2 regions of the Pseudoalteromonas sp. SA25 genome follow, and region 1 is predicted to be linked to the other one. Evidence: predicted binding sites of a transcription regulator. Region 1 holds the regulator's gene; the other holds the start of a gene.
The links. The regulator MetJ, encoded in region 1, represses methionine synthesis genes. The targets are predictions, from matches to a motif close to TAGACGTCTAGACGTCTA.
Positions count from the first base shown of each region.

Region 2: a site for MetJ is predicted at 1,604-1,621, ahead of metA (homoserine O-succinyltransferase). Genes of this name have one in related genera too.

Region 1 covers NZ_WTKV01000001.1:259,320-265,242, forward strand. Annotated here, with positions in the region: gene metL (bifunctional aspartate kinase/homoserine dehydrogenase II) at 1-1,786, opposite strand, end outside; gene metB (cystathionine gamma-synthase) at 1,792-3,039, opposite strand; gene metJ (met regulon transcriptional regulator MetJ) at 3,329-3,649, shown strand; gene GQR45_RS01230 (malic enzyme-like NAD(P)-binding protein) at 3,732-4,973, opposite strand; gene rpmE (50S ribosomal protein L31) at 5,662-5,877, opposite strand.
Region 2 covers NZ_WTKV01000023.1:54,458-60,380, reverse strand. Annotated here, with positions in the region: gene GQR45_RS17030 (homocysteine S-methyltransferase family protein) at 1-602, opposite strand, end outside; gene metA (homoserine O-succinyltransferase) at 592-1,539, opposite strand; gene ettA (energy-dependent translational throttle protein EttA) at 1,762-3,435, shown strand; gene GQR45_RS17015 (PilZ domain-containing protein) at 3,592-3,960, shown strand; gene GQR45_RS17010 (histone deacetylase) at 4,014-4,922, shown strand; gene GQR45_RS17005 (TlpA disulfide reductase family protein) at 4,985-5,488, shown strand; gene GQR45_RS17000 (AraC family transcriptional regulator) at 5,490-5,923, opposite strand, start outside.

The sequences.
Region 1 (5,923 bases):
CACCTTCTATACGTGTTATTTTATCGCCACTATTTTGCAAATCAACCAAAGCAAAGTTAATAGGTAAGCCAGCGCCTACACTGGTGTTATATCGCCAATGTAAATTACGTCCTTTAATATTACTACGAAGTGCTTTATACCAAGTAGTAGGTGCTGTTCCAGCGTATTTATTAGCACTAATTAAATGACAGTTTCTATCTACAAAGTCTGGATATAACAAGCTAAATTGTTCACTTGCGGTAATATCAATTACAATTTTATGCTCGTAATCGAGCTCATTTATAGCATTCAGTAAATCTGCAGATTGATAGCTATTTGCCTCATGCTGCCATTGAGTTTTCCATTGCTGTGTATTAATACCACTTGCATTAAACAGCATTTTTTTAGAGCGAATTAGACCGACTAATTTAATACTAAAGTCATCCGATAAACGCTCAAATTGTGCCGATAACTGTTTAATGAAAACGTCGCCAACGTTACCAAGCCCCGCAACTATAATTGCGATTTCTTGGCCTTTATTAATTAGCTTATCGTGTAAGGCACTTTGTATATCACTATCTATAAATTGATCGGTAAGCAATAAAGCATAGCCAGTATCTTGATGGACAAAACGAGGCTTTATGCTGTGGAGTTTTAATAAATCTAATGCTTGTAAGCTTAATGTATTAACGTCTTGCTCAGGCGCTACAATTGCACAACCGTTTAAATTTGACTCGCTAATATTTGCCCTACCCGCAAAATAATTAATAACCAGATAAGTTTGTGCTGCAGGTACTACTAAATACACTTCACCATTATGGTTAAAGTGATGAAGGCTATGCTGAATAAGCTGACTAACACTTGCAACCTCACCTTCACTTAATCCTTCAACCATTAATAGGTCAACATTTTGCAACGTGGTTATAAAGCGCTTTTTCTTCGCTGAACCTTCTTTGACTATATCTGTTGGACTTGCTTGTACGTCAAAACTACTGCGAACAGCTAGCTTAATATCTGTGTTTTTAAGTGGCGATAGTGTTTTTGCATGTAATACAGGGTTACCCAAACGAGCTAATAAATTAGCTTGCCCACGGCAAATTTTGCCGTATTTAATCGCTTTTTTTACCTTTCGAGGATCAGTGCTATACACTCCCTGTGTATCAGTCCAAATACATACTTGCTTAGCATTGCAATAATTTGCAAGTAGTGTTGCACTGTAGTCACTGCCATTTCGCCCAAGCGTTACTGTCTCGCCTTTGATATCTGCTGCAATAAACCCAGTAACAACATTTATTTTATTAGGCAAAATTAACTGCCCACATTGCTGCGCATTTTGCGCATGCATTAATTCGCCATCATTTAAGGTAAAAAGAGTACGCGCATCTTGAGCGCATGCCTCAATATTTAGCTGCTGTAAATAAGTAGCGAGTAAACGTGCTGACCACAGTTCGCCATGTGCAAGTAATGCAGCCTCTTTTAGCTGCTCAGCTTGAGCAAGTTCTGCAATATAGCTAAGTTCGATACTTAGTGTTTTAAGTGCACTTCGTTTTAAATCGGCTTCTAATAGCTGCTCTATTAAATCACTTTGATGGTTATTTAACTGCAGTAAAATATCAGCTACTGCTTGAGTATCTTGTTTTTGATAGCTTTGCCAAAGTAATACTAGCGTATCGGTTGTCTTACCCGCAGCCGATACCACCACACAATCACCCGGTTGAGTATGTGTAATTATTATTTTTGCTACGCTTTGGTATCGCTCACTTGAGCTTAAACTTGAACCACCAAATTTATGTACACAATTGACCATATTAATCACCAAAGCGCCGGACGGGCTGCACTTAATTTAACGTTCCCACCAGAAGTGCCTGCACCTTTGCCTACACGGCCAACATTTTTATTTTGCCCTGGTTTTACAAGTTCAAACACTCGCTCAAAATCAGCGACTAAATCGTGTATATCTTCAATACCTACCGAAATACGAATAAGCGTATCGCCCACACCCGCTTCTAAACGTGCTGTTGCCTCCATACCTGCGTGCGTCATAGTTGCAGGGTGACAAATTAAGCTCTCTACGCCACCTAGTGACTCAGCTAAACTAAACGTTTTAAGACTAGTTAAAAATGCCGCAGCGTCATTTATATCGCCTTTAATATCAAAACTCACCATGCCACCAAAACCAAGTTGCTGTGCTTTAGCCAGCTCATGTTGAGGATGTGACTCAAGACCTGGGTAGTAAACTTGGCTTACATATTCAGAGCTTTCAAGATACTTAGCTATTGCCAGTGCATTTTCTTGATGCTGCCTTAGGCGCACATTTAAAGTACGTAAACCACGAAGCGTTAAATAGCTATCAAAAGGCGCACCCGTAATACCAATGTTATTAGCCCACCAAGCAAGCTCATCGCCTAACTTTTGTGTTGCTGCAATAACAGCGCCGCCTACTACATCTGAGTGTCCGTTAATGTATTTAGTGGTTGAATGCACCACAATATCTACACCAAACTTAAGAGGGTTTTGTAAGGCAGGCGACAAAAACGTGTTATCTGCAGCCACCAATGCACCGCATTGCTTTGCAACATCGGTAACCGCTTTAATATCTGTTAAACGAAGTACTGGGTTACTTGGGGTTTCTATCCAAATAAGCTTAGGTTTAATTACTAAAATTTGTTGAAGGCTTTCTTCTTTTGTTAAATCTAATATTTCGAGCTTTAGTAGTCCGCGTTTTTGTAAAGATGTAAATAAACGATAGCTGCCACCATAACAATCATGTGGAATTACTAACGTATCGTCACTATTAAGTAGCTGAGTAGCTAAATGCACGGCAGCCATGCCTGTAGCTGTAATTATGCCACGAGCGCCACCTTCAAGCTTAGCAAGCGTCTCAGCTAAAATATCACGATTAGGATTACCGCTACGACCATAATCATACTCACGCTTAGTATCAAAGTCGGCAAACGAATAAGTAGTCGATAAATAAATTGGCGGTACCACCGCACCATGATGTTTATCAGCATCAACGCCGTTACGTACAGCAATGGTCGCTTTGTTTTTTTCGCTCATATTCGTCACCTGATTAATTTGGATGTTTAGACGTCTAAAAGAGTAAGTTATCCGTTTTGATAAGTCAAAGTATTTTAAAGCTCTAGATGGCTAAAAGTAGAAGGGGCCTCTGCGAATAACACATTTTAGCTCACAAAAGTGTGCTTATCTTTACACCTACAATAGGCTTATTAAGATAGATCGGTATCTATTATTTGACTATCTTTTTTAAATCGATAGAATTTCACGCATATTTACACGCTTTTTATACCGTGTGAGAAATTAATAATCTGAGGCAACGATACATCTTATGGCTAAATGGAATGGTGAGTATATTCACCCATACGCAGAACACGGTAAAAAATCAGAGCAAGTTAAAAAGATCACCGTTTCGATCCCGCTAAATGTATTAAAGGTATTAACTGACGAACGTACACGTCGTCAAATCAATAACCTTCGCCATGCTACTAATAGTGAATTGCTATGTGAGGCATTTTTGCATGCTTTTACTGGCCAACCTTTACCAAATGACGATGACTTACGTAAAGATAACGCCGAAAAAGTACCAGAAGAAGTTAAAAAAATAATGCAAGAAATGGGTCTAGAAGTACCCGTTTTAAACGAAGAATAAATATTACAAAGATAAAAAAACCTCAGTAATTACTGAGGTTTTTTTATGTCTAAATTTTATTGCATAGCTCTACTGTATAGATTTACTGCATATAGTTTTCAGGTAGCTCAATTTGTGCAACACCTGACTCAATAGCAGCAAGTGCAACAGCTCTTGCTATACGCGGCAGTAAACGTGGATCCATTGGTTTTGGAATAATATACTGCGCACCAAATTCTAGTTTATCTACTCCAGCGGCTTTTAAAACTTCTGCAGGTACTGGCTCTTTGGCAATACTTCGAATAGCATCTACTGCAGCAATTTTCATTTCATCGTTAATAGCACTTGCACGTACATCAAGTGCACCACGGAAAATAAACGGGAAACATAAAACATTATTAACTTGGTTTGGGTAATCAGAGCGCCCTGTTGCCATGATTAAATCGTTGCGTGCGCCGTGCGCAAGTGCAGGATCAATCTCAGGATCTGGGTTTGAACATGCAAACACAACTGGTTTTGCAGCCATTAGCTTTAAATCTTCAGCCGCTAATAAGTTAGGGCCAGAAACACCCACAAATACATCCGCATCTGCAATTACATCTTGCAATGTACGCTTATCGGTATTGTTAGCAAAAAGCTGTTTATATTCATTTAAGTCATCGCGGCGGGTATGAATAACACCTTTGCGGTCAAGCATATAAATGTGTTCACGCAGTGCACCACACTTAATTAACAGCTCCATACACGCAACAGCGGCAGCGCCTGCACCTAAACATACAATAATTGCATCTTCAATTGACTTACCTTGTACTTCTAGCGCATTTAACATACCAGCAGCCGTTACAATGGCAGTACCGTGTTGATCATCATGAAAAACAGGAATACTACAACGCTCTATTAATGCTTTTTCTATTTCAAAACACTCTGGTGCTTTAATATCTTCAAGGTTAATACCACCGAATGTGTCGGCAATATTGGCAACCGTATTAATAAAGTCTTCTGTTGTTTTGTGCTTAACTTCAATATCGATAGAATCAAGCCCTGCAAAACGTTTAAACAATAACGCTTTACCTTCCATTACGGGCTTAGACGCTAAAGGACCTAAATTACCAAGGCCTAGAATTGCAGTACCATTAGTAATAACCGCAACCATGTTACCTTTACCAGTATATTTATAAGCATTTGCAGGATCTGCAGCTATTTCACGTACAGGTTCGGCAACACCTGGGCTATACGCAAGTGCAAGATCATGAGCCGTTTCAGCTGGTTTTGTAAGCTCAATGCTAATTTTACCTGGTACGGGATGTGAGTGGTAATGTAGTGCTTGTTCACGAAAGTCAGACATAACGCGATGGTATCCTGCAATTTAAGTTAAAGTGAGAGATGGAGTCTTGGGGTACGATACCCTTATTATTTTTAAATTCCAAGCAATATCAGGTCTATCCTGTTATATGCTATATCCTTTAATTTTAAGAGGTTTTTCAGTAACTTTGCAGGATTATATCGACATTTAATAAATAAAAATTCACCTAAAAAGTAAGTTTTTAGGTGCTTTTATGCCTATCAAAATCTTATAAAATGTATACTTAAAGTATCAGCATAAACTTAGAATAACAGCCTACGACCCTACTTTAAAAACAGATAAGCCCACGTTAGCTACTTTTATCAACCTAGTTAAAAATTGTACTATTTAAAATATAGAGAATATCTATCGATTTGTCTGTAAAGGATTATGCATACTCAGAATAAGAATAGGAAATAGTTATGCAAAAGGAGGGGATCGTTAAAATCAACGAAATAATACCAATCTGCTTATATATGGTGTCTATTTAACGTTAAGAAAATTACGCTAGAACTAGGCAAAAATTTTTGTATCTAGTTGTTCTAAATAAAAAATTTTTAACGACGTTATAGTGCAATTTAATACGTTAAATTGCTCAAAGATTTATGCAGGTTGGTATAAGATAATAAATAACAAATTTTAGGCACAAAAAAAGCACCATAAGGTGCTTTTTTTAACTAAACAGCAATAATTACTTCTTGCTGGCAAGTGCACCGAAGCGCTTGTTGAAGCGATCAACACGTCCGCCAGTGTCTAAAACTTTTTGCTTACCAGTGTAAAACGGGTGACACGCAGAACATACGTCTAAGTGAATGTCTTTACAAAGAGTTGAGCTAGTTTCGAATTTATTTCCACATGAACATGTTGCAGAAATTACTTCGTACTTAGGGTGAATACCTTCTTTCATAGGAACCTCTAGTTAAGGCCGCATCGCTCTCCAAACCCGGAGTTTG
Region 2 (5,923 bases), on a different contig from region 1:
CCAAACGAGGCCGCTTTTGCGTTAAGGGTGTCGAATATAGTTTCGATTAATATTAAATCGGCGCCGCCTTCCATTAATGCAAGTGTTGATTCAATATACGCAGTAACCAGCTTATCAAAGGTGACATTTCGGTAACCCGGATCGTTTACGTCTGGCGAAATTGAACACGTTTTAGATGTCGGCCCTAAAACACCGGCTACATAGCGTGGTTTTTCTGGCGTTTTAGCCGTAAATTCATCGCAAATTGCGCGTGCTAATTTAGCCGACTCTAGGTTTATTTCACGACTTAAGCTTGCCATGTCGTAATCTTCCATCGAAATAGTGGTCGAGTTAAACGTGTTGGTTTCGATAATATCGGCGCCCGCTGATAAAAAACCACGATGAATATCAGTGATTAAATCGGGCTTGGTTAGGCTTAATAAATCGTTATTGCCTTTAATTAATACATGCCAGTCTTTAAAACGCTCTCCGCGATAGTCTTCTTCTTCTAGCTTATGATCTTGGATCATGGTGCCCATAGCGCCATCTAAAATTAAAATGCGTTCTTTTAATGCGGCGCTTATTTCGGCTTGCTTATTATTTGTAGGAGCGTTATTCGGCATAGTTGTTAGTCCTCACGTCTTGGCTAACTAAATTAATATCATACGGTGTGGTTTGGTACACGTAGTAATTTAACCAGTTCGAAAAAAGTAAAAAAGCATGGCTTTGCCACGTTTTTGAAGGTTGTTTGGTTGCATCGTCATCCGGAAAGTAATTTTCGGGTTTTGGTGCATTAGGGCTTTTTTTACAATCGCGCTCGTATTCTGCTTTTAGCGAGTCGGCGTCGTACTCTGGGTGGCCGGTTATAAACACTTGGCTACCTGATTTATTTTTGAGTAAGTAAGCCCCTACTCGCTCAGAACCAGCTAGTACAACTAGCTCATCACAAGCGTTTATTTTATTTATATCGATGTGGCCGTAGCGTGAGTGCGGTACTAAAAAGGTGTCGTCGAATCCGCGAGTCAGTGCGCCGTGATCAAAGTAACATTGGTGGGTAAATACGCCACACAGTTTGTCGTCTTTTAAATCGCGCTTTAAATTGTAACGGTGATATAACGCTGCATGTGCTGCCCAACACGAAAATAACGTAGAGGTAACGTGTTGCTCAGCCCAATCAATAATGACTTTTAGCTCATCCCAGTACGCTACATCGTCGTATTCTAAATGGGCAAGTGGCGCACCGGTTACAATTAACGCATCGTAATTGTTGTCTTTAACCTCAGAAAAATAACGATAAAAGGTATCAAGGTGCTCTTCTGAATTACTGCTACTGCGGTGAGTGTCGAGACGCAGTAGTTCTACGTTTACTTGCAAAGGCGAGTTGGCAAGCAAACGAATAAACTGAACTTCGGTTTCTACTTTATTAGGCATTAAGTTTAAAATAGCCAAACGCATTGGGCGTATCTCTTGCGTTTTTGCACGTGTTTTTGGCATTACAAATACGTTTTCTTGACGTAAACGTGCAATTGCCGGCAACTCGTCTTTTACTGTAATTGGCATACTTTACTCCTGCTCATAAAAACCGAAGCTTAATTATGAACTGAAAGTGAAAAATATCAACCTCTAGATGTATAGATGTCTAAATGAAATTTATTCATGATTTTATACTTTACTTACAAGCATGCTTTAGTGCTTTAAAACCCGCCATTCGTTGACTGTTTCACCTGTCAGCCACTACAATACAACATTGAAATTTTTATTATTATTTGAAGGCTTTCCTCCATGGTTTTACCTGATAAATTTATATTCTCGATGAGTCGAGTATCTAAGGTTGTGCCACCTAAGCGCACTATCTTAAAAGATATTTCGTTACACTTTTTTCCTGGCGCTAAAATTGGTGTGCTTGGTTTAAACGGTTCTGGTAAATCTACGTTGCTACGTATTATGGCCGGTGTTGACCAAGATTTTGAAGGTGATGCACATCCTCAGCCTGGTACAAAAATTGGTTATTTACCGCAAGAGCCTGTTTTAGACGAAAGCAAAACAGTTCGTGAAATTGTTGAAGAAGCTGTTGGCGAAGTTAAACACGCACTTAAACGTCTTGACGAAGTGTATAACGAATACGCCATGGAAGACGCTGACTTTGACGCACTTGCAAAAGAGCAAGGCGAGCTTGAAGCTGTTATTCAAGCGCACGATGGTCATAACATCGACAACGTTTTAGAACGTGCTGCTGATGCACTTCGCCTACCAGAATGGGATGCTAAAATTGAGCACCTTTCAGGTGGTGAGCGTCGTCGTGTTGCTATATGTCGATTACTGCTTGAAAAACCAGACATGCTTATTCTCGATGAACCAACTAACCACTTGGATGCAGAGTCGGTTGCATGGTTAGAGCGCTTCTTACACGATTACGAAGGCACTGTTGTGGCGGTAACGCATGACCGTTACTTCCTTGATAATGTAGCGGGTTGGATATTAGAGCTTGACCGTGGTGAAGGTATTCCATGGGAAGGTAACTACTCTTCTTGGCTTGAACAAAAAGATGCGCGCTTACAGCAAGAACAAAAATCTGAAAAAGCACGTCAAAAATCAATTGCGCAAGAACTTGAATGGGTTCGTTCAAACCCTAAAGGTCGCCAAGCTAAGTCAAAAGCACGTATGGCTCAGTTTACTGAAATGCAGCAGTCTGATTACCAAAAACGTAACGAAACTAACGAGATGTTTATTCCACCTGGCCCGCGTTTAGGCGACCAAGTGCTTGAAGTAACTAATCTTCGTAAGAGTTTTGGCGATCGCGTTTTAATTGACGATTTAAGCTTTAGCATGCCAAAAGGTGCCATTGTAGGCATCATTGGTGCGAATGGCGCGGGTAAATCAACGCTGTTTAAAATGATCAGTGGTGAGCAAAAGCAAGACAGCGGTAGCATTACCGTTGGCGAAAGCGTACACCTTGCTACTGTTGATCAGTTCCGCGACGGTATGGATGAAAGCAAAACTGTTTTCCAAGAAATATCAGACGGTCAAGACGTACTAAAAATTGGTAACTTTGAGTTCCAAAGCCGTGCATATGTAAGTCGCTTTAACTTTAAAGGTAACGATCAGCAAAAGTTTGTTAAAGACCTATCAGGTGGTGAGCGTAACCGTTTACACCTTGCTAAGTTATTAAAAGCTGGCGGCAATGTGTTACTACTCGATGAGCCAACCAATGACTTGGACGTTGAAACACTACGCGCACTAGAGAACGCTATTTTAGAGTTCCCTGGTTGTGTAATGTGTATCTCGCATGACCGTTGGTTCCTTGACCGTATTGCTACGCACATTTTAGATTACCGCGACGAAGGTCAAATTAACTTCTTTGATGGTAACTATACTGAATACGAAGAGTGGCTTAAAAAGACACTAGGTGCAGCAGCAACTGAACCTAAACGTATTAAGTACAAAAAAATTGGTTAATATTTACTGTAACTAATTTATTACAGTAAAACTAAGCCCTGCATTTATGCGGGGCTTTTTTATGCCACCAGCATTACAGGAGCATATCCTGCTAGCATGTAGAGAATTACCCGCTATGCTTAATTTATTATAAAAACAGTAAGGCTAAATTAGGTTATGCAAAATCGTCGTCAGTTTTCTCGTGTTTTATTTTCAACCGATGCACAAGTGATTTTTAATGATCACCAATACCCATGTAAATTACTTGATGTATCTTTGCATGGCGCATTAATCACTAAATGTGATGCTTTTATTGGCAACCAAAATAGCCAAGCTATTCTGCGTTTTTCGCTGCCTCAAAGCGAAATAGAAATAAAAATGGAGGTTGTGGTGTGCCATATAGAAGCGGATCATATTGGTTTAAAATGCCACCATATTGATATAGACAGCATTACTTATTTAAAGCGTTTAATAGAGCTAAACTTAGCTGATGACGAACTATTACATCGCGAACTCGCTATGTTGATTCACGACACGCAAGAATAGACTCATTTGGATTAGTTGATTACCATAGTGCAAACTTTTTAACTTGTGCAAACATGACTTTAAATCCACATTTACCTTTGGTGTATCACCCTAACTACTCGTTTAATTTCGATCCAAAGCATCGTTTTGCAATGAGTAAGTTTGCACATTTATATCAGCATGTAGCAAAGCTGGGCTTGATTGGCGATAACCTGGTTGAGCCAATATTAGGCACGCCAGAGCCACTTGAGCTAATACACTGCGAAAATTACATACACGATTTGTGGAATAACCGCTTAGATGAAAAAGCAATGCGTCGCATTGGCCTACCTTGGTCAAAAGAGCTTATGGCACGAACATTCACAGCCCCTCAAGGGACGTTACAAACAGCCCGCTTAGCACTCAAACACGGTATAGCGTGCCACTTAGCCGGTGGTACACACCATGCGCATACCGATTTTGGCTCAGGATACTGCATGGTTAACGATTTAGCCTTTACCACGCAAACTTTAATTGAATCGGGTGAAGTAACTAACGTACTTATTTTTGATTTAGACGTGCACCAAGGTGATGGCACAGCCGCAATGTTAGAGCATCAAGCATACGCTTATACTTGTTCTATCCATTGTGAAAAAAACTTCCCCTTTAGAAAATCCGCTAGCGATTTAGATATTGGCTTAGCTGATAATATGAAAGACGACGAATACCTTGCCGTAGTTGACGACACCTTGAGTTATTTACTTAAAGAGCTAAACCCAAGCTTGGTACTTTACGATGCTGGCGTTGATATTTGGCAAGGCGATGGCTTGGGTAAATTAGATATCAGCTGGGATGGCATAGTTAAGCGCGACCATTTAGTGCTAAAACGCTGCCTTGAACACAACACACCCGTTGCTACAGTAATAGGTGGTGGCTACGATAAAGACCATCTTCGCCTCGCTAAACGCCACGCTATTGTTGTTGAGCAAGCTGCTCGCTTTTAGTTTGAAATAAAAATGTTAAATTCTCGTTCTTATTTAATATGTAAAATAAAAACGAACATATTATGAAACAACTATTTATTGCCATCGCACTAATTTTTATAAGCTTTACAAGCTATTCTCAAGAAGAAAGTACGCAAGAAACATACCCTAAGCTGCCTACATTAAATTTACAAATGGCTGATGGGTCGCCGCTCAATACTCAAGATTTATTAGGTCAACCTTACGTTTTACACTTTTGGGCAACGTGGTGTCCGTACTGTAAAAAGCTGCAGCCAGCACTTCAAAAAATTGATGATATGGGCTTAAAAGTTATTGCCGTGAGCTTTAAAGAAGATGACGATGCTACTCCCGCTAAAGCGCTTAGCGATAGAGGTTATACTTTTAAAACAGCCGTAAAAGCCGATGCAATAGCACAGCAGTTAGGTATACGAGGCACACCTACTACATTGTTTGTAAATAAAGAAGGCAATGTAATTTGGCTGACTAATACGTCAAACCCAGAGGACGCAAATCTACATTTAAAGGCACGAACATTGTTGCACTCCATCGACATGGCAACTGAGTAACTTATTGCGCTTTTAACTGATTAGGTGTTAAGCCTGTCCAGCGTTTAAAGGCGCGCCGAAAGTTAGGTATATCGTAAAAAGCTAAATGTTCAGCGACTTGTTCGTTATGTTTAGCGCACAGAGTAAGTAGGTAAATAGCTTTGTGCTTATTTTGCTCATCTATTAACGCTGAAAAGCGTACCCCATTGAGTTTAAGTCTGCGCTTAAATGTAGCTGAGCTCATAGCAAAGTGCTTTGCGGTACACTCTAAATTAGCACTTGGGTGGGAGTATAAGTATCTGCAGACGGCTTCAATAAAAGTCATGCTAACTACGCTTTTATTATGTAGCTGCGACTGCGCTTGCATAAATCGTAATTGATTCGCATGCGGGTTTTTAGCCCTTAACATGGCTTTATTTAATACCCAGCGAGTACATGGCTTATCAAAACTTACCT